Regions from separate parts of the Stappia sp. P2PMeth1 genome, predicted to be linked through region 1. Evidence: predicted binding sites of a transcription regulator. Region 1 holds the regulator's gene; each other region holds the start of a gene.
The links. Region 1 encodes PhoB, which activates phosphate uptake and scavenging genes when phosphate is short. Its sites were predicted from a motif close to TGTCATNNANCTGTCAT; they were not measured.

Region 1 (9,570 bases):
CGCTCCTCCAGGGTGAATCCCTTGAGCATGGCCCGGATGCGTTCGTCGGAGCAGCGGCAGCGGTCGGCGAGCGGCTGCGGCGCGAAGACGCGCACACCGCGCTCGTGGAACAGGCGGAACAGCAGCCGCTCGGCGGTCATATCCGGATCGCCGAGTTCGTCGTCGCGCAGGGTCTCGACCAGGGCGCGGGCCTCGCGCCAGGCGTCGTCTTCCTCGAACTCGTGTTCCATCGCGCCCTCCGGCGCATCGCCCGGCGGCAGGTCGGCCTGGCGCATGCGCTCCGGCGCCTCGGGCAGGAACTGGGCCAGCACGCCGCCGGCCAGCCAGGAGTGGCGGGGCTTGTCGCCGGCCCGGCGGTCGAGAACCTCGCCGACGGCAAGGCGCACCACGGTCGGGATCTGCTCCGACTGGGCGAAGTAGCGATGCGCCACCTCCTCCAGCGTGATGCCGTCCAGCGCGACGATGCCCTGATAGCGATTCATCGCGGCGCCCTGATCGACCGTCATGGCGAGATGGCCATGGCCGAGCAGCGAGGGCGTGTCGGTGCGCCCGGCCGCCTCCGCCGCCGCCACTGCCTCCGCGTCGAACTGGGCGCAGGCGCGCAAGCCGTCTGGCGTCTGGAAATCGACGACCAGCATGGAAACCGGGCCGTCGGTGGTGGTCTGCAGGGTGAAGCGGCCGTCGAACTTCAGCGAGGTGCCAAGCAGGGCGACGAGCGTCGCCGCCTCGCCGAGCAGGCGCGAGACCGATGCCGGATAGGCATGGCGCTCCAGGATGCGGTCCAGCACCGGGCCGAGCATCACGGCGCGGCCGCGCACGTCCAGCGGCTCCACAGCGAAGGGAAGCACGGCGTCGCGCCCGGCCGGGGTGACGCCCAGCCGTTCCAGTTCGTCCTGAACGCTCATGTCGGTCCTATGCGTTCTGCAGGGCCCCAAGACACCAGGCGAGGATGCCCTTTTGTGCATGGAGCCGGTTTTCCGCCTCGTCGAAGACGACGGACTGCGGGCCGTCCATCACCTGCGACGTCACCTCCTCGCCGCGATGGGCAGGCAGGCAATGCATGAAAATGGCGTCCCGGTCGGCTTCCGCCATCAGACGGTCGTTGACCTGGTAGGGGCGCAGCAGATTGTGGCGATCGCCGTCGTCGTCGCCCATGGAGACCCAGCAGTCGGTGACGACGCAGTCGACACCCTTCACCGCCTCGAACGGATCGTCGGTGATGCGGATCTCTGCTCCCGCCTTGCGGGCGGCGGCGATGAGGTCGGCCGGCGGCGCCAGCTCCGACGGGGTGGCGATGTTGAGGGCGAAGTCGAGCTTCGTCGCCGCATGCACCCAGGAGGCCAGAACGTTGTTGCTGTCGCCGGTCCAGGCGACGCTGCGCCCGGCGATCTTGCCCTTCTTCTCCTCGAAGGTCAGCACGTCCGCCATGATCTGGCAGGGATGGGTGCGCTTGGTCAGGCCGTTGATCACCGGGACGGTGGCGTATTCGGCGAGTTCCGTCAGCGCATCATGGTCAAGGATGCGGATCATGATGGCGTCGACATAGCGCGACAGCACGCGCGCGGTGTCGGCGATCGTCTCGCCGCGGCCGAGCTGCATCTCTGCGCCGGTGAGCATCAACGTCTCGCCGCCAAGCTCGCGCATGCCGACATCGAAGGAGATGCGGGTGCGGGTCGAGGGCTGCTCGAACACCATGGCCAGCACGCGGCCGGCGAGCGGCCCGCCGCCGGACACACGCACGGGACCGCGCGCCTGCTTGATGCGGCGGCTGCCGTCGAGGATGAAGCGCAGCTCGCTGGCGTCGACGTCGGTGAGGTCGAGGAAGTGGCGCGGCTGGATGGTCATCACTCTGCCGCTCCCCGTTCGAGCCCGGCTTCCATGGCGCCGGCGGCCCGGTCGATGCGGGCCACCGCCTCCTCGATCTCCGCCTCGGTGATGGTCAGCGGCGGCATGATGCGCAGGACATTGTCGCCCGCGCCCACGGCCAGAACGCCGGCCTCGCGGAAATGCGACAGCAACTCGGTATTGGTGACCCGGCACTTGAGGCCGAGCATGAGGCCCTTGCCACGGATCTCCTCGAAGATCGCCGGATGGCCGTCGACAACGGCAGCCAGCTTCTGCTTCAGCAGCAGGCCCTTCTTCTGCACGCTCTCAAGGAAGCCGTCGGCCAGCACCACGTCGAGCACCGCATTGCCCACGGCCATGGCCAGCGGATTGCCGCCATAGGTGGTGCCGTGGGTGCCCGGCTTCATGCCGGAGGCCGCTTCCTCGGTCGCAAGGCAGGCGCCGAGCGGGAACCCGCCGCCGATGCCCTTGGCAACCGCCATGATGTCCGGCGTGATGCCGGCCCATTCATGGGCAAAGAGCTTGCCGGTACGCCCGACGCCGGTCTGCACCTCGTCGAGGATCAGCAGGATGCCGTGCTCGTCGCACAGGCGGCGCATCTCGCGCAGGTACTCGGTCGGCACGGGACGTACGCCGCCCTCGCCCTGGATCGGTTCGATCAACAGGCCGGCGGTGGTGTCGCCGATGGCGGCGAGCAGCGCCTCATGGTCGCCGAACGGCACCTGGATGAAGCCCGGCGCCTTGGGGCCGAAGCCTTCCAGATACTTCTCCTGGCCGCCGGCGGCGATGGTCGCCAGCGTGCGGCCATGGAAGGCGCCCTCGAAGGTGATGATGTCGATCCGCTCCGGCTCGCCCTTCGCATAGAAGTAGCGCCGCGCCGTCTTGATCGCGCATTCCAGCGCCTCGGCGCCGGAATTGGTGCAGAACACGCGGTCGGCGAAGGTCGCCTGCGTCAGCTTGCGCGCGAACGTCTCCTGGCCCTCGATGGCATAGACGTTGGACACGTGCCAGAGCTTGTCGGCCTGGTCCTTCAATGCCTTGACGAGACCGGAATGGGAATGGCCGAGCGAGTTGACGGCAATGCCGGCGGCGCAATCGAGAAAGCGTCGGCCATCGGAAGTCTCCAGCCACACACCCTCGCCACGCACGAACTCCAGGTTCGCGCGGCTGTAGGTCTGATAGAGAGATGAGCCTTCCATGTCCTTCCTGCTCCCATTGACCGGTCCCATCGACCGGCGAGATGCCTTGGCGGGCGAACCCGCCCCGAGCCCCGCGCGATGCCTTGCGAACCGCTGCCCTCCCGCTGCCGCAAAGGGCTGCGAAGGATGCGGACGGCGCTCCCGAAAGCAATTATGCCGCCCACGAGAGGCGGCACGGCGAGGAAGCCCCGTTATACACCGCGCGGACGCGGAAAAGTCAACGGAATTGGCGGGCGGCATGCGCACCCGCAACGCGGCCGAAAGCGGCCTTTTCTGGGGAAAACCGGATCAATCCCCAGGTGAATCGCCCCCTCACCTTGAACCGGAAAGCCGGCATATTGTAGCTTCCCAGTCAAGAAATACGACATCTCGTGTATCCGACTCACAATAGCCTCAAAATCCGGCGATGAGCGGGGCGCCCCTTACGGTGTGCCGATAACCTTTTATTAACCAGATGTCGGGGCCCGATCCAACACGGAGTTGAGCGCATGTCCTGGACAAGCGAACGCGTCGACCTTCTCAAGAAGCTCTGGACCGATGGACTGAGCGCCAGCCAGATCGCAGCGGAGCTCGGCGGCGTCACCCGCAATGCGGTGATCGGCAAGGTGCATCGCCTCGGCCTGTCAGGCCGTGCCAAGGCGCCGGCGGCCGCCCAGAAGGCACGCAGCAAGCCGGCCCGGAGCGGCGCCGAGGAGGCGGCCGCGTCGGCGGCGCAGCAGCAGGGCGGCGGCGCCCCGTCCGCACCGCAGACCATCGGCGCCACCGCGCTGAAGATCGAGGCCGCGCCGGTGGCCGCCCCCGCGCCGGAAGCCAAGCCCGTCGCCGAACTGGTGCCGATCGCCAAGCGGGCAACGATCCTGACGCTGACCGAGCGGACCTGCAAATGGCCGATCGGCGACCCCACCAAGGAAGACTTCTACTTCTGCGGCCACCCGTCGAACCCGGGCGTGCCCTACTGCCCCTATCACTGCCGCATCGCCTATCAGCCGGCGAGCGATCGCCGCCGCGACCGCAACGTCGCCAACGGCTGAGGCAGCGTCCCCCTCCAGGGGGCGGCTCTGACGAGAAAGGCCCGCCAGCGGTTTCCGCGGCGGGCCTTTTCGCGTCTGCATCGGTGGAGCGTCCGCGACGGGGATCGCCGGAGCGCCGTGCCAGGCACTCCGGCTCCTTCCATATCGGTGGCCCGCCTCAGGAGGCGACGGCGAACTGGTCGTTGAAGGCGTAGCCGGCACCACGCACGGTGCGGATCGGGTCCTGCACCTTGCCGCGATTGATAGCCTTGCGCAGGCGGCCGACATGGACGTCGACCGTCCGCTCGTCGACATAGACATCGTGGCCCCAGACCCCGTCGAGCAGTTGTTCGCGCGAGAAGACGCGGCCGGGCGAGGTCATCAGGAATTCAAGCAGTCGGAACTCGGTCGGGCCGAGATGAACCTCGCGGCCGGAGCGGCGCACCCGGTGGGTCTCGCGGTCGAGTTCCAGATCACCGGCGCGCAGCAGCGAGGACACGACCTCGGGCTTTGCCCGGCGCAGCATGGCGCGTACCCGCGCCATCAGCTCGGGGATCGAGAACGGCTTGACCACATAGTCGTCGGCGCCGGTGGCAAGGCCCCGGATGCGCTCCTGCTCCTCGCCGCGGGCGGTGAGCATGATCACCGGCAGGCGCTCGGTCTCGGCGCGCGAGCGCAGACGGCGGCACAGTTCGATGCCGGACAGGCCCGGCAACATCCAGTCGAGAAGCAGCAGGTCCGGCTGGCTTTCGCGCAGCAGCAGGTCGGCCTCGTCGCCGCGCATGCAGGTCTCGACCGTGTAGCCCTCGGCCTCGAGATTGTAGCGCAGCATCATGATGAGAGGCTCTTCGTCCTCCACTATCAGGACCTTCGGCATGATGTTTACCCTTGTCCTATCGACCCGGCCGGAAGGCCTTGGTGCGGCTTTTCACTCGCACCGCCTTGCCGGCTTTCGTTGTCAGCAGCAGCGGGCGATCCGATCGCCCGCGCAAGTCTCGATCGCAGCCGCGTCAGGGCACGATGTCGGTTTCGACGCCGGTCTCGTCGACCTTCTGGCGCTCGTCGGTCGGCAGAACGCCAGTCGACATGTAGATGACGTTCTCGGCGATGTTGGTGGCGTGATCGCCGATCCGCTCGATGTTCTTGGCGCAGAACAGCAGATGGGCGCAGACCGAAATCTGGCGCGGATCCTCCATCATATAGGTGAGGAGTTCGCGGAAGATCGAGGTGTAGAGCGCGTCGACCTCGTCGTCACGGTCGCGCACCGCGGCCGCCGCCTCGCTGTCGCGGCTGGCATAGGCGTCCAGCACGTCCTTCAACTGCGCCTGGGCCAGTTCGGTCATGTGCTCGACGCCGAGGGCGAACTTCTTGGAATCGAAGGTCCCCTCGATGGCGATGACACGCTTGGCGATGTTCTTGGCAAGATCGCCGACGCGCTCCAGGTCGTTGGAGATGCGCATCGCCGAGATGACGTCGCGCAGGTCGCTGGCGACCGGCTGGCGGCGGGCGATGATCAGGATCGCCTGCTCCTCGATCTCGAACTGCAGGACGTCGACCCGCTTGTCCTGGCCGATGACCCGGCGGGCGAGGTCCTTGTCCATGCGCACCAGCGCCGACACGGCATCGCTCAGCATGACCTCGGCAAGGCCGCCCATCTCCGACACGCGGCCGGCGATCTCCTTCAGTTCCTCGTCGAAGGAGGATACGGTATGTTCGCTCATGTCTCGTCTCCATCCGGGGCGGCGGTCGCCCCACCCGGCGGGGTGCGCCGCATAGGACGCAGCCTCCCGCCCGTTCTCGACCAGATCCAGATTAGCCGAAGCGGCCGGTGATGTAGTCCTGGGTGCGCTTGTCCCGGGGGCTGGTGAAGATGTCGTTCGTCGCCCCTTCCTCGACGAGATTGCCGAGGTGGAAGAAGGCCGTGCGCTGCGACACGCGGGCGGCCTGCTGCATGGAGTGGGTGACGATGACGATCGTGTAGTTCTCGCGCAACTCGTCGATCAGTTCCTCCACCTTGGCGGTGGCGATGGGATCGAGCGCCGAACAGGGCTCGTCCATCAGGATGACCTCGGGGCTGACCGCGATGGCGCGGGCGATGCACAGGCGCTGCTGCTGGCCGCCGGACAGGCCGGTGCCCGGTTCGTCGAGACGGTCCTTCACCTCGTTCCACAGGCCGGCCTTCTGCAAGGACACGGCCACCACCTCGTCAAGCTCCGCCTTGTTGCGGGTCAAGCCGTGGATGCGCGGCCCGTAGGCGATGTTCTCGTAGATCGACTTCGGGAAAGGGTTCGGCTTCTGGAACACCATCCCGACCCGGGCGCGCAGTTCGACCACGTCGATCGACGGATCGTAGATGTCCCGCTGGTCGAGCGAGATCAGACCCTCGACGCGGCAGATGTCGATCGTGTCGTTCATCCGGTTGAGGCAGCGCAGGAAGGTCGACTTGCCGCAGCCGGACGGCCCGATCAGCGCCGTCACATGCCGCTCGCGGATGTCGAGATTGACATCGAAAAGCGCCTGCTTCTCGCCGTAGAACACCCGCACGTCCTTGCCGCGCATCTTCACTGCGACACCTTCCGGCGTGGTCATGCGCGCCGCTGCCGCGGACCCCGTCACCGGGGCTTCCATCGTTTCCATGGACATGGTCATTTCCTTTCGAGGCCCGCTCACCAGCGCCGCTCAAAGCGCTGCCGGAGGAAGATTGCGATTGCGTTCATCGTGATCAGGAAGCCGAGCAGCACCAGGATCGCCGCCGAAGTGCGGGCAACGAAGCCGCGCTCGGGGCTGTCGGCCCAGATGAAGATCTGCGTCGGCAGGGCGGTGGAGGCTTCGAGCACACCGGTGGTCGGCGAGGTGATGAAGGCGTTCATGCCGATCAGCAGCAAGGGTGCCGTCTCGCCCAGCGCCTGGGCGAGGCCGATGATCGTGCCGGTCAGAATGGTCGGCATCGACAGCGGCAGGATGTGGTGCAGGATCGCCTCATGCTTGGACGCGCCGATACCGAGCGCGGCCTCGCGGATCGACGAGGGGACCGACTTCAGCGAAGCCCGCGTGACGATGATGATCGTCGGCAAGGTCATCAACGCAAGCACCATGCCACCGACCAGCGGCGCCGAGCGCGGCAAGCCGAAAACCCCCAGGAAGACCGCAAGACCAAGGAGACCGAAAACCACCGAGGGCACGGCTGCGAGATTGTTGATGTTCACCTCAATGAAGTCCGTCACGCGGTTCTTCGGGGCGAATTCCTCAAGGTAGATCGCCGCCGCGATACCGGCCGGGAACGACAGCAGGAAGCAGACGAGAAGCGCCCAGAACGAGCCGGAGATGGCTCCCGCAAGGCCGGCAAGCTCAGGGAACCGGCTGTCGGCGTTGAAGAACAGGCCCCAGTTGAAGGGCTGGCTGATCACACCGCGGGCGCTCAGTTCGTCAAACCAGCCGATCTGCGTGTCGTCGACCCGCCGCCGGCTTTCGGGCAGGGAGCGGTCGACCTCGCCCTTTGCCAGTTGGTCGAAGGGATCGGCCAGCGGCACGGTGAAGGCCACGGTCCGCCCGATCAGCGAAGGATCCGCAACGACCCGGTCGCGAATGAGGAACTGCGCGTTCGGCGTGAAGGTCTGGAGGAACTTGCGGCGCTCCGCGGCGGTCACCTCCGGGTTGAGACCGGCAAGCGCATTCTGGACAATGTTCCGCCAGGGAGCGTTGAACACGTCCGCCCGATCGATCTCCTGAGGATCGAGGCGGATCTCCACTGTCACCATGGTCTGGACGAAGGCCTTGTAGCCGCTCATCAAAAGCGAGGTGAACAGGATCGCCAGAAAGCCGAGGGCAAGGAGAATGGCGGTCAGACCGTAGGTCTTCAGCCGCGTGTCGGCAGCGTAGCGGGCGCGTCGACGCGCCTGCATCGCGTCCGACGACCAGTTGACCGGGGTCCGGGCCAGAGCGCTCGGGTTGGTATCAGCCGTGACGGACATCAGTACTGCTCCCGATATTTGCGGACGATCCGAAGCGCCACGACGTTCAGTGCCAGGGTGATCACGAAGAGGACGAGACCAAGAGCGAAGGCCGCAAGCGTCTTCGGATTGTCGAAGGAAGTGTCACCAATCAGCAGCGTAACGATCTGCACCGTAACGGTGGTTACCGACTGCAGCGGATTGACGTTCATGGTGGCGATCAGACCTGCCGCCATCACCACGATCATGGTTTCGCCGATGGCTCGCGACAGCGCCAGCAGAACACCGCCGACAATGCCGGGAAGCGCGGCCGGCAGCAGCACCTTGCGGATTGTCTCGCCCTTTGTTGCCCCCAGCGCCAGGGACCCATCGCGAACGGAGCGCGGGACGGCGGTCAAGGCATCGTCAGACAGCGAGGAGATGAAGGGGATGAGCATGATGCCCATCACGCCGCCCGCGACCAGCGCGGCATTCGGACTGACGCCGAAGCCCAACCAGTCCCCGAGGCTGCGCAACGCCGGTGCGACAGTCAGCACGGCGAAGAAGCCGTAGACGACCGTCGGGATGCCGGCCAGGATCTCAAGCAGCGGCTTGACGACCGCGCGGACACGTTCGGAGGAGAATTCGGTCAGATAGACCGCGGAGAACAGGCCGATCGGCGTTGCGACCGCCATGGCGATCACCGCGATGACAAGGGTGCCGAGGAATACCGGAACGGCACCGAAAGCCCCCGCTCCCGCGACCTGATCCTCACGCATGGGGATCTGAGGCTCCCAGTTCAGGCCGAAGAAGAACTCATGCGCAGGAACGCGGGAGAAGAACTGGTAGGCCTCATAAAGGAGCGAGGTGACGATGCCGGCGGTGGTTGCGATCGCGACCACCGAGCAGAACAGCATGAAGGCGTTCAGCGAACGCTCGACACTGTGGCGCGCGCGATAGCGCACCGAAATCAGCTTGTAGCCCAGTCCGAGACCGACCAGAGCGACAGACACGGCGACCACCAGCATGGCCCACTGGGCGTTGGCGATGACAGCCTTGTAAAACTCGGCCGCAGCCGCGACGTCTCCCGACGGCTCTCGGAAGATGCGCCCAGCAGCCACCTGCTTGATCTCGCTCAGCAGAAGCGCCTTCTGCGCGGTGTCGAGTCCCGCAGCGGCATTGCCCATGCTGTCGAGAATGATCCGGTCTACCGCCGCGCCCTGAAAAAGCAGCCAGAACAGGACAATGATCAACGCCGGAATACCGGTCCAGATGGCGATGTTGAGACCGTGGTAAAATGGCAGCGAGTGAAAGTCGCGATAAGCGGTGCCGCGCACACGTCTGGCGCGGATGAGCCCCGCCACGTAGCCGACTACCGCCAGGACCAAGAGAATGAGAAATACGGTTCCGGCCATCACCGCCCCCGATTGCGGTTGATCAAGAAAATGCCCGCGCGGAGTCCCCGCGCGGGCGCTTGCAACGCTCTCAGATTAGAACGAGATGCTCTCGCCGGCAGCGACCGAAGCGCGGGTCTTTTCGCGCAGGTCCGCCGGAAGCGGCACGAGGCCACGCTCGGCGAGGTAACCG
Region 2 (9,570 bases), on a different contig from region 1:
AAGGTGCCGTCGAGGCCGCGCGCGGCGATCACCGAGACCTCGCGCTCGAAGGGCACGAAGGCTTCCATGATGGCGGCCTGGCGGCCGAGCCGGGTGAAGGCATCGCGCGCTTCCGCCGCCGAGCGCAGCAGGATCTGGCCCTTGCCGTCATAGCCGAGGCGCCGGGTCTTGAGGATGCCTGTGCCACCGGCCTCATGCAGCGCGGCGACCGCCTCCTCGTCGCTGTCGACGCGCCAGAAGCCGGCGACCGGAATGCCAGCGGTCTGCAGGAAGCTCTTTTCCTCCAGCCGGTCCTGCGAGACCGCAAGGGCGCGCGGCCCCGGGCGCACCGGCACGCGGGCGGCCAGATGGCTGGCGGTCGGGCCGGGGACGTTCTCGAACTCGTAGGTAACGACATCGACCGAGGCAGCGAAGATGTCGAGCGCGGCAACATCGTCATAGCCGGCGATGGTGTGGGTCTGGGCGACCTCGAAGGCGGGGCTCGCCGGATCGGGACAGAAGATATGGGTCTTGAGGCCGAGCGGGGCGGCGGCAAGGGCGATCATGCGACCGAGCTGGCCGCCGCCGAGAATGCCGATCGTATCTCCCGGCAGCAACGGCCGGTCGCCGGTCTTCATCATCTGCCCGTGCCCTTCCTGGTCAAGCGTCGTCGGACGGGTGCTCGGCGACCGCCTCGGATTGGCGCCGGCGCCAGTCGTCGAGCCGAGCGGCGAGGGCGGTGTCCGTGAGGGCCAGAACGGCGGCGGCGAGCAGGGCGGCGTTGACCGCGCCGGCCTTGCCGATTGCAAGGGTGCCGACCGGAATGCCGGCCGGCATCTGGACGATGGACAGCAGGCTGTCCTCGCCCTTCAGCGTGCGGGACTCGATCGGCACGCCGAACACGGGAAGCGGCGTCATCGAAGCGGTCATGCCGGGCAGGTGGGCGGCACCGCCGGCGCCGGCGATCACCACCTTGAAGCCGGCCTCGCGGGCGCCGGTCGCAAAATCGTAGAGCCGCTGGGGGGTTCGGTGGGCCGAGACGATGCGCGCCTCATGCGAGACGCCGAGTGCCGCCAGCGTGTCGGCCGCATGTTTCATGGTCGGCCAGTCGGACTGACTGCCCATGATGATGGCCACTTGCGGATTTGCCTCGCCCATGCGCGCCCCTGCCTGAGGTTGCTGTTGCCGGCCGTGCCGGAAGGCCCCGCACTATAGGCAGAGCCGGGCGGTGCGCAAGGGCCTTGCGGCACGGCGCCGGAGAGCCGTCAGGGCCGGTCAGGCGATGATGTCGGGAAGCAGGCGATCCTCGAGCGTGGTGATGCGGTCCTTGAGCGCGAGCTTCTTTTTCTTCAGGCGCTGAAGCTGCAGCGCGTCGGCGCGGCCGGTCTCCACCATGGCGCCGATGGCCATGTCGAGGTCCCGGTGTTCCTGGCGCAGGCGCGCCAGCTCGATGCGCACCGTCTTGTCGTCGAAGTCGCCGTCCATGCCCGCATCCATGCCTCTACTCCAGACTTTCGGCGCAAACGCCCACCCGACCGGCGGAAGGTGCAAGGCGGATCGCCCGACCTTCGCAAAGCCGATCATCTTCAACGCCCCGGAACGCTTGGACAGGGTCCTCCCGAAGGCCAAAACGCTTCCGCCGACAGGATACCGCGATGGCGGCCCGGGCGGTAGACCCGTTGAACATCGCGGCGACGCGCGGCGGCCGTGGACAGGGTGTCGCAGGCGGCGGCCGGAGGGCCGCGGACGGGCGGATCCGCCGGAGAAAACGCTCCGTAAACCCTGCGCTAACGGCAATCGCGCAATCGGGGCAAGGACCTTCGGAAGCGTTCGACAGGGCTTGCAGGCTGTGTCACACTGATGTCGTCAAACGCGAATAGGCAAGGAGGTTATCCATGTCCCTTCAGTCGCATCTGGTCGAGTTGAAGAAACGTCACTCGGATCTTGAGCGAAAACTGGAAGAGGCGATGCGCCATCCGAGCACGGACTCGCTGGAGATCGCCAGCCTGAAGCGCCAGAAACTTCAGCTCAAGGACCAGATCGAGCGGCTTCGCTCCGGCTCTACCCTGCACTGAAGATCCTGCATTGACACGGGAAGGGGCCGCAAGGCCCCTTCGACCACAGCAGAAGCCGCGGCCTTGCCGCGGCTTCTGTGTTTTCGCGGCCCAGACTGTCGGGGTGTCATGGCGCACGGACCTGTCGGCGCGCAGGTGGGCGGCCCCAAACACGCCTCAGAAGTGCAAGGCGCGCCACTCGGGCCGGGCCAGTTCGCCGTCGCCATTTTCATCGGCGAGGCCGAAACGGGCCTTGGCGCCGGACAGGAACTCGTCGAGGCTCAGCGTCCCGTCGCCGTTCGTGTCCATGGGCGCAAAGCGCGCCTCCTTCTCCTCCTGCCGGCGTGCCTGCATCGCGGTGTTGCCGCCCTGCTGGGAACCCATCCGGAGCGCCATGTATTCGTCCATGGTCAGCTTGCCGTCGCCGTCGCTGTCCATCGCATGGAAGACGTCCTCGGCGTGGGTCAGCATCTCCTGCAGCGAGACGCTGCCATTGCCGTCCGTGTCCATGGCTTCCATCCGGGTGGCCATGCCGCCGCCCCCCATGCCCTGACCCATCCCCTGCTGTGCCAGCGCGGCCCCGCTGACCAGGGTTGCGGCAAGCGTGAGGCCTGCCAACGTGCGGCGAAGATGTGTCATGTCCTGCTCCCCGGCACCCGTGGGCGCCGTTTATTTCATGTCTTCGAACGTTGAGATCTTACTCCGAAACGCGCAAGGCGACGGGGCGGCGCGCTGTCGCAGGCGTGCCCGCCGCTTGCGGCCGGAGCGCGGTGCTCACACCTCCTTCGCCATCTCGCGCAGCACGAATTTCTGGATCTTGCCGGTCGAGGTCTTCGGCAGTTCGGTGAAGACCACATGGCGGGGCACCTTGTAGCGGGCGAGCCGCTGGCGGCAGAACTCGACGATCTCATCCGCCGTCACCTGCGCGCCGGGGCGCAGCTCGACAAAGGCGCAAGGGGTCTCGCCCCATTTCTCGTCCGGCCGTGCGACCACGGCGGCGGCCATCACCTCGGGATGCTTGAACAGCACGTCCTCCACCTCGATGGAGGAGATGTTCTCGCCGCCGGAGATGATGATGTCCTTGGAGCGGTCCTTGAGCTGGATATAGCCGTCCTCATGCATGACGCCGAGATCGCCGGAATGGAACCAGCCGCCGGCAAAGGCCTCCGCCGTCGCGGCCGGGTTCTTGAGATAGCCCTTCATCACCACATTGCCGCGGAACATCACCTCGCCGAGGGTCTCGCCGTCGGCCGGGACGGGTTGCATGGTCTGGGGATCGAGCACCGCGAGATCCTCCAGCGCCACATAGCGCACGCCCTGGCGTGCTTTCAGCGCCGCCTGCTCGGCCGGGGTGCGGGCATCCCACTCGCGCTTCCAGTCGTTGACGACGGCGGGGCCGTAGACCTCGGTCAGGCCGTAGAGATGGGTGACGTTGAAGCCGGCCTCCTTCATCGCCGCAAGCACGGCCTCGGGCGGGGGAGCGGCGGCGGTGAAGAACTCGACGATGCGCCCGGCAAGGTCGCGCTTGTCCTCCTCCGGCGCGTTGAGCACCGTCGACATGACGATGGGCGCGCCGCACAGATGGGTGACGCCTTCGTCCGCGAGCGCGTCCCAGATCTGCTTGGCGCGGACCCAGCGCAGGCAGACATGGGTGCCGGCGACCAGCGACAGCGACCAGGGGAAGCACCAGCCGTTGCAGTGGAACATCGGCAGGGTCCACAGATAGACCGGATGCCGGGCCATCGAGGCGGTCAGGACATTGGCCTGCGCCAGCAGATAGGCGCCGCGATGGTGGTAGACGACGCCCTTCGGATTGCCGGTGGTGCCGGAGGTGTAGTTGAGCGAGATCGCGTCCCATTCGTCGGCCGGCAGTTGCCAGGCGAAGTCCGGATCGCCGGAGGCGACGAACGCCTCGTAGTCGATCTCGCCGAGCAATTCGCCGGCTTGCGGAAACTGCGGGTCGTCATAGTCGATGACCAGCGGGGCGACCTTTGCCAGCGCCAGCGCCTCCTTCATCACCGGGGCGAATTCCCGGTCGGTGATGACGACCTTGCTTTCCGCGTGGTCGAGCTGGAAGGCGAGGATGGCGGCGTCGAGCCGGGTGTTGAGCGAATGCAGCACGGCGCCGGTCATCGGCACGCCGTAATGGGCCTCGAGCATCGGCGGGGTGTTGGAGAGCATCACCGTCACCGTGTCGTTCTTGCCGATGCCCCTGGCGGCGAGCGCCGAGGCGAGCCTGCGGCTGCGGGCGTAGAACTCGGCATAGGAGACGCGCTGGCGCCCATGCACGATGGCGGTCTGGTCGGGGAAGACGGCGGCGGCCCTCGCCAGGAAGCTCAGCGGCGACAGCGGTGTGTAGTTCGCCTCGACCTTGTCGAGATCGCGCGTGAAGGGGGTGCCGTTGTCGGCCATTCGTTCCTCCGGATATGCCCTGTCAGCCGGCGCTTTCTCCCCGCCGTTCCCGGCATCAAAGCGGCAAAGCCCCGTTCGATCAACTGCGTTCGGCGGCCTGCGCGATCAGGCGAGGAGGGCGCTCGCCCCATCCCACAAGAGCTTGAGGCCGATGACGCCGACGGCGAGATAGGTGATGCGGTAGAACAGCGCCGGCTGCACCCGGCGCACCAGCCAGACGCCGGCAAGGGTCGCCAGCGGGGCGAGCGGCAGCAGCACGGCGGAGGTCGCAAGGTTCGCCGCGTCGAACTGGCCGAGCGCGGCATAGGGCACCAGCTTGATCGCGTTCATCGTGGTGAAGAACAGCACGGTGGTGCCGGCGAAGCGGATCGGGTCGAGCCGCAGCGGCAGCATGTAGATCTGGTAGGGCGGGCCGCCGGTATGGCTGACGAAGCTGGTGAAGCCGGCGATCGAGCCCCAGAACCGCCCGGCCCAGGGGCGTTGCGGCTTCGCTTCGCCCATCCGGGCGCCGCCGCGCAGATAGTCGAGCGTGAAGAGCACCGCGACCAGGCCGACCAGCAGGCGGACATGGGCATCGCTGACATGGGCAGCGGTGAGATAGCCGATGCCGATGCCCAGGATCGCCGGCGGCAGCAGGATGCGCAGGCTCGCCCCGTCATATTTGCCGCGATAGGCGATCAGCCCGGCCATGTCCATGACGACGAGGATCGGCAGCATGATGCCGGCGGCCTGCACCGGCGGAATGACGAGGCTCATCATCGGCACGCCGAGCAGCGACAGCGGCCCGCCGAAGCCGCCCTTGGCCAGCCCGACCAGGATCACCGCCGGGATGGCGAAGGCATAGAACAGGGGATCGGAAACGGGATGCACGGGGGTCTTTACCGACAGGAGGCTGGCACCGAATCGACGCCCTGGCCAATCTATACGGGGGAGCAGGGCGCTGTCATGTTGCAGGACGGCCCGCCTAAGCAAACTTCCCATTCGCCGAATGTATAGGGTGGCAAGGCTTGCCTTTCCGTGCCCCGTCGCGGCAGATACGCTGAACCGCGTTGCGGAAGGCCGGGTTTCGACAGGCCGAATTTCCATAGGGAGGACAAGCCGATGACCAGCCGTTACCACGAGGTCTACGAGGCGTGGGCGCGCGATCCGGAAGGCTTCTGGGCGAAGGCCGCCGCCGAGATCGACTGGATGAAGCCCTGGGACACGGTCTTCGATCCCTCGCTTGGCGGCTATGGCCAGTGGTTTGCCGGCGCGGAATGCAACACCTGCTACAACTGCCTCGACCGGCATGTGGAGCGCGACCGCCCCGGCCAGCCGGCGATCATCTATGACAGCCCGATCACCGGGGCTCAGGCCGTCTTCACCTATGAGGAGACGCTGGAGCGGGTCAACGCCATGGCCGCGGTGCTGGCCGATCACGGCATCGGCAAGGGCGACCGCGTCATCCTCTACATGCCGATGATCCCCGAGGCGGTGATGGCGATGCTGGCCTGCGCCAGGCTCGGCGCGGTGCACTCGGTCGTCTTCGGCGGCTTTGCCGCGCGCGAACTCGCCACCCGCATCGACGATGCGACGCCCAAGGCGATCATCGCCGCCTCCTGCGGCATCGAGCCGGGCCGGGTGGTCGCTTACAAGCCGCTGCTGGACGCGGCGATCGAGATGTCCCGGCACAAGCCGGAGGCCTGTTTCGTGCTGCAGCGGGTGCAGGCCGAGGCGGCGCTCGACGGCGCGCGCGACCATGATTTCGGCGCCCTCACCGCCGATGCGCTGGCGCAGGGCCGCAAGGTCGCCTGCGTGCCGGTCAAGGCGACGGATCCGCTCTATATCCTTTACACGTCCGGCACGACGGGCCAGCCCAAGGGCGTGGTGCGCGACACTGGCGGCCACATGGTGGCGCTGAAATGGACGATGGCGAACCACTATGGCGTGGCGCCGGGCGAAGTGTTCTGGGCGGCCTCCGATGTCGGCTGGGTCGTCGGCCATTCCTACATCGTCTATGCGCCGCTGCTGCAGGGCGCGACGACGGTCGTCTTCGAGGGCAAGCCGATCGGCACGCCGGATGCCGGCGTGTTCTGGCGGGTGATTTCCGAGCACAACGTGGTGAGCCTGTTCACCGCGCCGACCGCCTTCCGCGCGATCAAGAAGGAAGATCCGGAGGGCAAGCTGATCGCCGACTACGATCTCGGCTCCTTCCGCACCCTGTTCCTGGCCGGCGAGCGGGCCGATCCGGACACCATCGCCTGGGCGGAGGACAAGCTCGGCGTGCCGGTCATCGACCACTGGTGGCAGACGGAAACGGGCTGGCCGATCGTCGGCAATCCGGTCGGGCTCGGCATGCTGCCGGTCAAGCACGGCTCGCCGACGGTTCCCATGCCCGGCTACGACGTGCAGGTGGTGGACGATGCCGGCCACCCGGTCGCCACCGGCGCGCTGGGCAATGTGGTGGTGAAGCTGCCGCTGCCGCCGGGCTGCCTGCCGACGCTGTGGAACGCGCCGGAGCGCTTCCACGCCAGTTATCTCGAAGAGTTCCCCGGCTACTACAAGACGGCCGATGCCGGCCTGATGGACGAGGACGGCTATCTCTTCATCATGGCGCGCACCGACGACATCATCAATGTCGCCGGCCACCGGCTGTCGACGGGGGCGATGGAGGAGGTGCTGGCGAGCCACCGGGACGTCGCCGAATGCGCGGTGATCGGCATTGCCGACCAGCTCAAGGGCCAGTCGCCCTGCGGCTTCGTGGTGCTGAAGGCCGGCGTCGACCGGCCGCATGCGGAGATCGAGAAGGAACTGGTCGCCCTGGTGCGCGAGCGGATCGGCCCGGTCGCCGCCTTCAAGCTGGCGATCACCGTGGAGCGGCTGCCGAAGACCCGCTCGGGCAAGATCCTGCGCGCCACCATGCGGCAGGTCGCCGACGGGGCGGAGTACCGGATGCCGGCGACGATCGACGATCCGGCGATCATCGACGAGATCGCCGCGGCGCTGAAGGAACGCGGCCTGCCGGTCGGCGGCTGAGGCCGCCGCTGCGGAAGGTGCCACGGCCCGCTGCTTCCCCAGCGCTTTCAGGCTGTCGCATCGACAGGGGCGGCGCTGCGTCCTATGTTCGCGCGCGGACGGCCCATCGCCCGCGCGGGCGGCCTGTCCCGGAATTGCGTGAACAGACAGCAGCGAGGAACTCCGTGTCCCTGGAAAACAAGGTTGCCATCGTCACCGGCGGAGCCGGCGGTATCGGCCTGGCGATCGCGCGCCGCTTTCTCGCCGACGGTGCCAAGGTGGTCATCGCCGATGTGGACGATGCGCGCGGCGAGGCGGCCGAGGCGGAGCTGAAGACCCTCGGCGAGTTGCGCTATGTCCATTGCAACGTCGCGGAGAAGCTCGACGTCCGCAACCTGGTGGCGGCGACGCTGGACGCCTTCGGCGACATCGACATCCTGGTCAACAATGCGGGCATCGTCGCCGGCGGCGACTTCCTCGAGATCGAGGAGGCGGATTTCGACCGCGTGTTGTCGGTCAACCTGAAGGGCGCGTTCCTGTGCAGCCAGGCGGTCGCCCGTCACATGGTCGACAAGGTGGCGGCGGGCGGCGAGCCGGGCGTCATCATCAACATGTCGTCGGTGAACGCGGTCTTCGCCATCGCCGACCAGGTGCCCTATTCGATCTCCAAGGGCGGCATGAACCAGCTCACCAAGGTCGCGGCGCTGGCGCTGGCGCCGCATGGCATCCGCGTCAACGGCATCGGCCCCGGCTCGATCATGACCGACATGCTGACGGCGGTGAATGCCGACAAGGCGGCGCAGACGCGGGTGCTGTCGCGCACGCCGCTCGGCCGGGTCGGCGAACCGTCGGAGATCGCGGGCGTCGCGGCGTTCCTCGCCTCCGACGATGCCAGCTACATGACCGGCCAGACCCTGTATCCGGACGGCGGGCGGCTGCCGCTGAACTACACGGTGCCGGTGGCGGCGGAGGACTGAGCGGACTTCCACCCCAGCGTGAGACACGACAAAGGCCGGGCGCTCGTGGTGCCCGGCCTTTGTCGCTCTCGCTGGCAGTGCCGGGGCCTATTCGGCGGCCGACTCGCGCCTGTCGGAGGCGGTGTCGAAGGCGCGGGCGCCGGTCTCGAACTGCAGCTTGGCGAGCTTGGCATAAAGTCCGCCATGGGCGACGAGATCGGCGTGACGGCCGCTTTCGACGATGCGCCCGCCTTCCATGACGATGATCCGGTCGGATTTGAGCACGGTGGCGAGGCGGTGGGCGATCACCAGCGTCGTGCGGCCCTGCATCAGGCCCTCCAGCGCCGTCTGCACTAGGGTCTCGCTCTCCGCGTCCAGCGCGCTGGTGGCCTCGTCGAGCAGCAGGATCGGCGCGTCCTTGAGAATGGCGCGGGCGATGGCAAGGCGCTGGCGCTGGCCGCCCGACAGGGTGACGCCGCGCTCGCCGACGGCGGTGTCGTAGCCCTTGGGAAGGGCGCGGATGAAGGCGTCGGCAAAGGCGGCGCGGGCCGCCGCCTCGATCTCGTCCCGCGTTGCCTCCGGCCGGCCGAAGGCGATGTTGTCGGCGATGCTGGCGGCGAACACGGTGGTGTCCTGCGGCACCAGGGCGATCTGCCGGCGCAGCTCGAGCGGGTCGCAGTCGCGCAAGGGAACGCCCTCGACGCGGATCGTGCCCTGGCTCGGATCGTAGAAGCGCATCAACAGGTGGAACAGGGTCGACTTGCCGGCGCCGGAGGGGCCGACGACGGCGACCGTCTCGCCCGGTTCGACAGCGAGCGAGACGTCGGTGATCACCGGCAGGCCGCTGCCCGCTCCATAGGCGAAGGAGACGTTGTCGAAGGCGAGGGCGCCAGACACGCGCTGCGGCAGCTTCACCGGTTTCGCCGGGGCGGCGATCTCCGGCTTGATCTTCAGCAGTTCCGACAGGCGTTCGGCGGCGCCGGCGGCCAGCGAGATCTCGCCCCAGACCTGGCTGAGCTCGCCGAGGGCGCCAGCCGCGAAGATCGAATAGAGCAGGAACTGGCCGAGCTCGCCGGCGGTGATGCGGCCGTTGAAGACGTCGCTGGCGCCGACCCAGAGCACGGTGACGACGCTGCCGGCGATGACGAACATGGCGAAGGCGGTGAGCAGGGCGC
Region 3 (9,570 bases), on a different contig from region 1:
GAAGCCGATGCTGGAGCGCGCCCGCGAGCGCGTGCGCCGCAAGAAGCTGAAGAACGTCGCCACCTTGCGGGCGATGGACGCGGCCGAGATGGATTTCGACGCCGCCCGCTTCGACATCGCCACCGTCATGTATGTGATGACCGTGGTGCCCGACCCCTCCGCCGTGCTCAAGGAGCTGGAGCGAGTGGTCAAGCCCGGCGGCACGGTGATCATCGTCAACCATTTCGCCGCCGACAAAGGCCTGCTGGCGCTGATCGAGCGCGGCCTTGCCCGCTTCGCCTCGACGCTTGGCTGGGACCCGCTGTTCCGCCGCGAGACGGTGCTCGACAACACCGCGATGGAGCTGGTCCGCGAGGAGCGCCTCGCTCCCTTCGGCCTCTTCACCATGATGGTGTTCCGCCGTCCGGACTGACCCGAACCGATCCTCTCGAGCCCGAAACGAGCGGCGGGCCGGTGTTACCCGGCCCGCCTGTCGTTGCATCCTGTCGTTACGTCCTGCCGGTCACATCTTTCCGGTCACATCTTGCCGATCGAGAAGAACAGCGTCTCGCCCGAGGCGTCCTGCAGGCCGTCATTGTCGGTGACGACGAAGGCGGTGCCGGCCGCGTCGATGGCGAAGCCCTCGACCTTGTCCTGCACATAGCCGTTCAGCACCATGAGGTCGGGAAGCAGGTCGCGCACCTCTTCCTTGCTCACCACCGGCAGGTCGCCGCCGAGCGGCGCCGGCTGCAGCTCCGCCACCGGCACGCGGTAGAGCTTCTTGATTGTCGCCGCCGCGCCGATCTGGTTGTCGCGCTCCAGCACATAGACATGGTCGCCATGCAGGGTGATCTCGGACAGGCCCACCCAGCCGGTCTCGGCCGCGTCGAGCGGGTAGTGCACCGCGCCCCAGGTCTTGGCCTTGGTGTCATAGGCCACCAGCTTGACCATCCCCTTGGGATCGTCCTTCCATTCGCGCTGCACCGCCATCCACAGCACGTCGCCCTGCACGGTGATCCCCTCGAAGCCGAAGCGGATCTCGTGGGCGAGCAGTTCCGGCGGCAGGGCGATCTCCTGGCGGATCTCGCCCTTGGCATCCGTGCGATAGATCGCATGCGGCACCAATCGGTCGCTACGCCCTTCCGAGGCCAGCCAGAAGCCGCCGTCACCGGCCAGCGCAATGCCTTCCAGATCCAGCTTCTGCGCCGGCTGGCCGGAGCGGGTCACCACCCGCTTTTCGGTGATGCGCGCCGGCGTCTGGTTGGCGTCGATCGTGTAGATGGCCGGCTGCATGCCGTAGACGCTGTCGGACACGGCGTAGAGAATGCCGGGCTTTTCCGCATCCGCCACCAGGCCGGACAGCGCACCCCAGCCGATCAGGCTGTCGGCCCCGGCCGAGGTCAGCATCGGATAGGCGGCCGGCGCGTCCTGCCATTCGTAGATCATCACATGGCTGCCGGCGCCGCCGTCCTCGCGCGCGTCGAACTCGTTCGCCGTGGCGATCAGGTTGCGCGAGGGGATGGCGACCACGCCCTCGGGGCTGATGCCGGAGGGCAGCACCTGGTGCAGGCGCGGTTCCGACAGGGTCGACACGTCATAGACGCCGATCACCGAGCCGCGCTCGGAGGCGACGAAGACCATCGGGATGCCGCCGAACGTGCCGGTCTCCATGCCTTCCGGCTCCACGCCCTTGGAATGGCTGCGGTGCTCGGGATAGTGGCCGATCTCGACCAGTGCATGTTCGAACGACGTGCCGGCGTCATAGACCAGCGTGCCGTCGCGGCGGAAGATCGACCAGCCGCGCGTGCCGCCCTTCCAGTCGCCCTCGTTGGCGAAGGCGACATGGTCGCCGTCGAGCCACTTCACCGCATCCGGCTCGCGCGGGATCGGGCCCTTGCTGCCGGTGAACTCCAGCGCGCCGTTGCGGCGGGTGTCGACGCCCTCCAGCGTCACCTCGCCGGCCGAAAAATGCGACACCACCGTGCCGTCCGCGCCGATGATGACGATGTGGTTGTTTTCCTGCAGCGTGACGACGATCTCGCCGGCCTCGTTGATGTCGACGAATTCCGGCTCCGGATCTTCCGGAGCGATCTCGGCAAGGCCGGTCATGTCGATCACCTGCAGCGCCGCGCAGTCCACCGCGCCGTCGCTGACCGGCAGCTTGACGACGAAGCCCGCCGGCATCTGCGGCAGGCCGCCATCGCCCAGCTTCTCGTCGCGCTCGTTCTCGATCGCCACCGCCAGGAAGCTGCCGTCCGGCGCCTTGGCGACGGAATCGGGCTGGCCGCCGAGGTCGCATTCGGCGACGATCGCCTTGCTGGCCGGGTCGATGGTCACCAGCTTGCCGGAGGGATTGGCATAGCTTTCGGACGTGTTGACGCCGGCGAAGACCATGTTGCCGACGAAGACGGCGGTGGTCGGCTCGCCGCCCACGTCGATATTGCCGAGCGGCTTGGGCGCGCGCGGGTCGGTGATGTCGATCAGGCCGATCACCCCGAGCGGGCTGTCGCTATAGACCAGGGTCATCCCGTCTTCCGAGGCGGAGATGATCTCGGCCGAGGTTTCGCGGGCCAGATCCTCGCCCGGCGCCATGTTGGCGATCACCGGGAAGGTGGCGATGCGGTTGAAATTCTGCTCGGCGCCGGCCATCGCCGTGGAGGCGAGAAGGGCTGCTGCGAAGCCTGCAAGTGTACGGAGTGTCATGGGTTCCCCTCTCCTGACCGCGATCGGTCGCGGATACGCGGAACCCGTGTTAGGGGCGGTCTGTGACACGCCGTTGACAGCCCGTCCCGATCCGCCTGGCGGCACCGTCACACAGGTTTGGCGGAAGGGATCGAGCGGCCGGGACAGGGGCTAAGGGGGAGAGCCCCTGCGGCCGTCGGAAAACCGCGTCAGCTTTCCGTTTTCTCGGAAATCTCCAGCAGCAATTCGTCTTCATCGCGGAAATAGAGGGTGAAATGCTCCGGGTTCAGCGCCCGCCGGTCGGGATCGGGCTCGCGGTCGAGGATATACTGGATGGCCTTGCCGACATCTTCCGCGATCATCGGCACCGCCTCCTTGAAGGAGGGGTAGCCGGCGATGAGAGTGTAGGACGTGACGAGGACCGTTCCGACCATCTTGAACCGCGCGATGATGCTGCCCGCGCGCACGTCGCTGAAGTCGAGGGTCAGCCCTTCAAGGGCGACATCGTATCCCGAAATGCTGAAGCCGAGGCCCGCATCGAGGACCGCGTGAAGAGCGTCATTGATCTTCTCCGCGATCTCCCGCGAGGCCTGCTCGGCATATGCGTCCCCGACCTCCGCGAGGGAGACCCCCGTATAGACGATCTCCGCATAGCCCAGGGTGAGGGTCTCCGCCTCGGGTTCGGGCTCCATCATCTCCATCATGGCCATTTGCTTGCAATCCGCTTTTTGTCCGCGCAGGCAGATCAGAATTCATTCATGAAACAAAATTATACTACCATTACTGCCTTAAATTTAAAAGTATTATTACGTTAACTTCACGCAAAAATCCTCTCATCTGCACAAAGAGAGGTTCTGCATGTTGAAAAATCCCCGCATCCTTGCTGCCACACCCCACCAGAGCGACAGCCGGGAGAACGGCCGTCGTCACACACATGAGTTGCAGCGCCGCTATGGTCCAGCACAGGCCGCCACACGCGGCCTGCCTCCAGCCAGCATGGCCCCCCACCAGTAAAGAATGCCAGCAAAGGAGTCCCAGCATGGATCGCAAGACCGAACAGGACGTTGATTTCGAAGGCTTCTCCTTCGACGCATTCGACGAGGCCCGCAGGCCCTCCCCGCAGACGACCGGCTTCGACCAGGTGGTCGACAGCGCGCTGTCCCGCCGCGGCCTGCTCGGCCTCCTCGTCTATGGCTCCGGCGCCGCCGCCATGGGCCTTGGCACCGGCGTGACCGGCCTGCTGTCGTCCGTCTCCGCCGAGGCCGCCGCCTCGCGCTTTGCCTTCGCCGCCATTCCGATCGCCACCGACGCCACCGTGCATGTGCCGGAGGGCTACACCTGGCAGGTGCTGGCGCGCTGGGGCGACCCGCTGTTTTCCGACGCCGCGGAGTTCGACCACGCGACCGGCGGCGACGCCGCCACCTCCGACCGTGTCTTCGGCGAAAACACCGACGGCATGGAACTCTTCACCATCGGCGGCCGCCAGGTGATCGCGGTCAACCACGAATACGTCAACCCGAAGCTCAACCTGCCGAACAATGACGGCGGCACGCCGGCGAGTGCTGAGGACGTGCGCAAGCTGCAGAACCTGCAGGGCGTCACCGTCATGGAAGTGGCGGAAGGCGAGGACGGCTGGCGCATCGTCGTCGACAGCCCGCTCAACCGGCGCATCGACCACAACACGCAAATGCGCCTGTCGGGTCCGGCCGCCGGCCACGACCTGTTGAAGACCGAAGCCGATCCGACCGGCACCGCCTCGCTCGGCACCTTCAACAATTGCGGCTCGGGCCGCACCCCCTGGGGCACCTATCTGACCTGCGAGGAGAACTTCAACGGCTATTTCGGCTCGACCGACGAGGCCGTCGCCCTGCCCGAGCACTTCAAGCGCTACGGCATCGGCGCCAAGAGCGTCTATTCCTACGAGAAGTTCGACCCGCGCTTCGACATCTCGAAGAACCCGAACGAGCCGCACCGCGCCGGCTATGTCGTCGAGATCGATCCGTCCGACCCGTCTTCCGTGCCGGTCAAGCGCACCGCCCTCGGCCGCTTCAAGCACGAGAACGCGGCGACGGTTCTGACCCGCGACGGCCGCGTCGTCGTCTATATGGGCGACGACGAGCGCGGCGAGTTCCTCTACAAGTTCGTGTCCGCCGGCATCTACACGCCGGGCGGCGACACCTCGACCCTGCTCGACGAGGGCACGCTCTTCGTCGCCCGCTTCGCCGACGACGGCAGCGGCGAGTGGGTCGCGCTGACCCCGGAGGCGACCGGCATGTCGGCGGCCGAGATCGCCATCTTCACCCGCGTCGCCGCCTCCAAGGTCGGCGCCACCACCATGGACCGGCCGGAATGGGTCGCGGTCAACCCGGTGGCGGCGGAGGCCTATTGCGCGCTCACCAACAACACGCGCCGCGGCGTCAAGCCGAATGCCGGCGGCGACGACACCCCGGTCGGCGGACCGAACCCGCGCGCCGAGAACCAGTATGGTCAGATCGTCCGCTGGTATCCGGCCGGCGACGATCACGCCGCCACCGGCTTCACCTGGGACCTCTTCGTCATGGCCGGCAATCCGACCGTCCATCAGGACGCCTATGCCGGCTCGCCGAACATCCATGACGGCAACATGTTCAACGCACCCGATGGCATGATGTTCGACACGACCGGCCTGCTGTGGATCCAGACCGACGGCGACGACGACAACGCCGGCGACTTCGCCGGTCACGGCAACAACCAGATGCTGGCCGGCGACCCGGCGACGGGCCGCATCGAGCGCTTCCTGACCGGCCCGCACGGATCGGAAGTGACCGGCCTCACCTGGTCGGCCGACCGGCGCACCATGTTCGTCGGCATCCAGCATCCCGCCTCGCCCTTCCCGGACGGCGAGGGCACGCTCGGCCGCTCCAGCATCGTCGCGGTCAAGCGGGCGGACAACGCGCCGGTCGGCTGAGGCCGTCCCGGATCGCCCTTATTCCCGCCCTGTCCCCGTTTCGGGGGCCGGACGACAAGCTCCGGCGCGCTGCGACAAGCGGCGCGCCGTTTTTTGCGACGATTGAGAGAGTTTGAGAGGCCGATTCTCAAAATTTCTCAAAATTTTGCAAAAATCTCGCAAAATTCTGCAAGCCTCCGCCCCCTGCTCCAACCCTGTCCCGCGCCTGCCTCGCGCCTGCGCCGCCCCTGCGCCGCCCCTGCGCCGCGCCTGCGTCGCCCCTGCCCCGCGCCTGCCTCCGCCCCTGCCTCGCCCCTGCGCCGCGCCCGCTCTTGTCCCCGACGCCGCGCTCGCTCTTATCCCCGCCGCCCGCGGAGCGCGCATCGTCCCGCTCCTGATTTTGCAAATCATTCGCAATTGCATTGACAAGTTGCAAATGGTTCTCATAATCATTCAAAACAACGGGACATCCCCGCCGCCGGCACTGCCGGACCGGGAGACACGAAAGGATACAGCGCATGCGAACGGGATCTATCACCGGGCTTCGACGGATCGCCCTGGCGGCGGGCTTGATGCTGCTGGCGCTCGCGGCCCTCGCGCCGGGCCAGGTCCGGGCCGAGGCCTCGCAGGCGGCGCGGCCGCTGTCGGTCGTGGTTACCACCGGCATGATCGCCGATGCGGCGCGGCGGATCGGCGGCGATCATGTCGAGGTGCGCGCGCTGATGGGGGCGGGCGTCGACCCGCATGCCTACCGCCAGACCCGCTCCGACATCGCCGCCATGGCCCGCGCCGACCTCGTTCTCTGGCACGGCCTCTACCTTGAGGCGCAGATGGAAGGCTTTCTCAAGGAGCTCGGCGCCCGCAAGCCGGTCGTCGCGGTGGCCGAGAGCCTGCCGCGCGAGCTGCTGATCTCTCATTTCGACTATGCCGACAAGGTCGACCCCCATGTCTGGATGGACCCGCGCCTGTGGTCGCGCGTCGTCGAGGCGGTGCGCGAGGCGCTTGTCGCCGCCCGGCCGGAGGCGGAAAAAGCCTTTTCGGTCAATGCAAAAGCCTATCTTGACGAGTTGGAGCAGGTCGCCGCCTATTCCGACACGGTCTTTGCCAGCGTGCCCGAAACCGCGCGGGTTCTGGTGACGGCGCACGACGCCTTCAGCTATTTCGGCCGCGCCCAGGGCTTCGAGGTGCTCGGCATCCAGGGCATCTCGACCCAGAGCGAGGCCGGCCTGCAGCGCGTCGCCGAACTGGTCGACATCCTGGTGGACCGGCGGATCGGCGCGGTTTTCGTCGAAAGCTCGGTCTCAGACCGCTCGATCCGCGCGCTGATCGAGGGCGCCGCGGCGAAGGGCCACACCGTCGCCATCGGCGGCGAGCTCTTCTCGGATGCAATGGGCCCGGAAGGCGCCTATGAAGGCACCTACCCTGGCATGATCGATCACAACGCCACCGTGATCTCGCGCGCTCTCGGCGGCGATGCGCCGGAGCGCGGCATGGCCGGCCGGCTGGCGGCGGGAAGCTGAGGAGCGTGACGGCGATGCAGGCGCGCGACAGGATCGAACTGGTGGCGGACCGGGAGGCGGAGGCCGAGGCGCGCGCCGAAGCGGCGCGGGCGGCGATGGCCCTGCGGGCGATCACCGTCTCCTATGGCGAGAGCCCGGCGGTGTTTTCCGTCGACGCCACCTTCCCGCGCGACAGCCTCATCGCCATCGTCGGCCCCAACGGCGCCGGCAAGTCGACCCTGCTCAAGGCCGCGCTCGGCATCGTGCCGCGCCTGTCGGGCACGGTCACCGTCTTCGGCGCGCCGCTGGAGCGGGCCCGCGCAAGGGTTGCCTATGTGCCGCAGCGCGCCTCGGTCGATTGGGACTTCCCGACCCGCGTCATCGACGTCGTCCTGATGGGGCTCTATCGCGAGCTCGGGCTGCTCGGCTTCGTGCGCGCCAGCCACCGCGAGCGCGCGCTCGCCTGCCTCGCCCGCGTCGGCATGACCGATTTCGCCGACCGTCAGATCGGCCAGCTTTCCGGCGGCCAGCAGCAGCGCGTCTTCCTCGCCCGCGCGCTGGCCCAGGACGCGGACCTCTACCTGCTCGACGAGCCCTTCGCCGGTGTCGACGCCGCGACCGAGAAGGCAATTATCGATGTTCTCAAGGCACTTAAGGCGGAGGCGCGCACCGTCGTCTGCGTCCATCACGACCTCGCCACCGTCACCGCCTATTTCGACCGGGTCCTTCTGATCAACACCCGCCGCATTGCCGAAGGGCCGGTCGCCACCGCCTTCACGGCGGAGAACCTGCAGGCGACCTATGGCGGCCGGCTCGCCTCCGCCCATATCGACCAGTTGCGGCTGTCGGAGCAGGGCTGATGCCGGTGCCGGGCTCCCCGATCGAGGCGTTTCTGTCAGCACTGCTGCTGCAGGCCGGCTACAATGCGGGCCTTGTCGCCATCGGCGCCAGCCTGCTCGGCATTGCTGCGGGTGCCGGCGGCACCTTCCTGTTTCTGCGCAAGCGCGCCCTGCTCAGCGATGCCATCGCCCATGCGACGCTGCCCGGTGTCGGTATCGCCTTCCTGGTCATGGTCGCCTTCGGCCTCGACGGCCGCAGCCTCGTCGGCCTCCTGGCCGGCTCGGCCCTGTCGGCCGGCCTTGGTCTTCTGTGCGTCGAGTGGATCACCCGCCACACCCGCCTTGCCGAGGACACCGCGATCGGCGCGGTTCTCTCGGTCTTCTTCGGCTTCGGCATCGTCCTGCTGACGGTGATCCAGACCCTGTCGCAGGGGCGGCAGGCCGGGCTCGAAGGGTTCCTGCTCGGCTCCACTGCCGGCATGCTCTACCAGGACGCGGTGGTGATCGCGCTTGGCGGCGTCCTTGCCGTTCTCGCTCTCGTGGCCTTGCGCCGGCCGATGACGCTGGTCTCCTTCGATCCGGGCTTTGCCGCCGCCCTCGGACTGAACACTCGCCGCATCGACCTTGCCATGATGCTGCTGGTGCTGGCCGTTACCGTCGCGGGGCTGAAGATCGTCGGCCTCGTGCTGGTGGTCGCCCTGCTGATCGTGCCGCCGGTCGCAGCCCGCCTGTGGAGCGAGCGCACCGACCATGTGGTGCTGATCGCCGGCGCCATCGGCGGCCTGTCCGGCTATGTCGGCGCCGCGATGTCGGCCGCCGCGCCCGGCCTGCCGACCGGCCCGATCATCGTGCTCGTCGCCTTCTCGCTGTTTCTCGTCTCGCTGCTGCTGGCGCCGGGGCGCGGCGTTCTGGCCGCCGCCATCCGCCACCGCCGGTTCCAGTTGCGTCTGCATCGCCGTCAGGGCCTGCTGTCGCTGGCCCGCGGCGAGCCGATCTTCGACCCGCTCACCTTGAAGGTTCTGCGTCGCGAAGGGCTGATCCGACCCGACCGCGTGCCGACCGAAGCCGGGCGCCTCGAAGCGACCCGCGCGCTGCTCGACGAACGCCGGTTCGAGGTCGCCCGCCGCATCCACCGGGACGACCCGCTGAGCCACCGCTATGACGGGCTGACCCCGATTGCGGCCGTGATGACGGGTGACGAGATCGCCGAGATCGACCGCTTGCTGGCCGACGCCGCGGCGCGGCACCGCCGGGAGGACGCATGATGGGCGCCGACTTCGTCCAGCTCTCGCTCACCCCGATCCTGATCGGCGTGCTCGCGGCGATCGCCTGCGCGCTGCCGGGCAACTTCCTGATCCTGCGCCGGCAGGCGCTGATCGGCGACGCGATCAGCCATGTCGTGCTGCCGGGCATCGTCGTCGCCTTCCTGGTCACCGGCAGCCTTGCCAGCCTGCCGATGCTGCTGGGCGCCGCCGGAGCCTCGCTGATCGCGGTCCTGCTGATCGAGACGATCCGCCGGCTCGGCCGCATCGAGCCGGGCGCGGCCATGGGCGTCGTGTTCACGGCGATGTTCGCCGGCGGCGTGCTGCTGCTGGAGCAGAGCGACACCAGCGGCGTCCATCTCGATGTCGAGCACGCGCTGATG

Region 2: a site for PhoB is predicted at 1,830-1,846, ahead of P2PM1_RS01760 (YdcH family protein). Genes of this name have one in related genera too.
Region 3: a site for PhoB is predicted at 2,745-2,761, ahead of P2PM1_RS19660 (esterase-like activity of phytase family protein). Genes of this name have one in related genera too.

Annotation. Positions count from the first base shown of each region.
Region 1 covers NZ_FYAW01000010.1:70,196-79,765, forward strand. Annotated here, with positions in the region: gene P2PM1_RS05500 (Hsp33 family molecular chaperone) at 1-905, opposite strand, end outside; gene argF (ornithine carbamoyltransferase) at 913-1,845, opposite strand; gene P2PM1_RS05510 (aspartate aminotransferase family protein) at 1,845-3,044, opposite strand; gene P2PM1_RS05515 (GcrA family cell cycle regulator) at 3,533-4,075, shown strand; gene phoB (phosphate regulon transcriptional regulator PhoB) at 4,233-4,931, opposite strand; gene phoU (phosphate signaling complex protein PhoU) at 5,065-5,775, opposite strand; gene pstB (phosphate ABC transporter ATP-binding protein PstB) at 5,867-6,643, opposite strand; gene pstA (phosphate ABC transporter permease PstA) at 6,721-8,025, opposite strand; gene pstC (phosphate ABC transporter permease subunit PstC) at 8,025-9,398, opposite strand; gene P2PM1_RS05545 (substrate-binding domain-containing protein) at 9,474-9,570, opposite strand, start outside.
Region 2 covers NZ_FYAW01000007.1:4,877-14,446, forward strand. Annotated here, with positions in the region: gene P2PM1_RS01745 (5-(carboxyamino)imidazole ribonucleotide synthase) at 1-617, opposite strand, end outside; gene purE (5-(carboxyamino)imidazole ribonucleotide mutase) at 640-1,137, opposite strand; gene P2PM1_RS01755 (YdcH family protein) at 1,255-1,476, opposite strand; gene P2PM1_RS01760 (YdcH family protein) at 1,875-2,054, shown strand; gene P2PM1_RS01765 (EF-hand domain-containing protein) at 2,211-2,672, opposite strand; gene P2PM1_RS01770 (acyl-CoA synthetase) at 2,808-4,445, opposite strand; gene P2PM1_RS01775 (sulfite exporter TauE/SafE family protein) at 4,551-5,315, opposite strand; gene P2PM1_RS01780 (propionyl-CoA synthetase) at 5,547-7,460, shown strand; gene P2PM1_RS01785 (SDR family NAD(P)-dependent oxidoreductase) at 7,625-8,416, shown strand; gene P2PM1_RS01790 (ABC transporter transmembrane domain-containing protein) at 8,504-9,570, opposite strand, start outside.
Region 3 covers NZ_FYAW01000031.1:42,485-52,054, reverse strand. Annotated here, with positions in the region: gene P2PM1_RS19665 (class I SAM-dependent methyltransferase) at 1-412, shown strand, start outside; gene P2PM1_RS19660 (esterase-like activity of phytase family protein) at 517-2,682, opposite strand; gene P2PM1_RS19655 (hypothetical protein) at 2,871-3,365, opposite strand; gene P2PM1_RS19650 (PhoX family phosphatase) at 3,701-5,608, shown strand; gene P2PM1_RS19645 (metal ABC transporter solute-binding protein, Zn/Mn family) at 6,106-7,107, shown strand; gene P2PM1_RS19640 (metal ABC transporter ATP-binding protein) at 7,122-7,946, shown strand; gene P2PM1_RS19635 (metal ABC transporter permease) at 7,946-9,190, shown strand; gene P2PM1_RS19630 (metal ABC transporter permease) at 9,187-9,570, shown strand, end outside.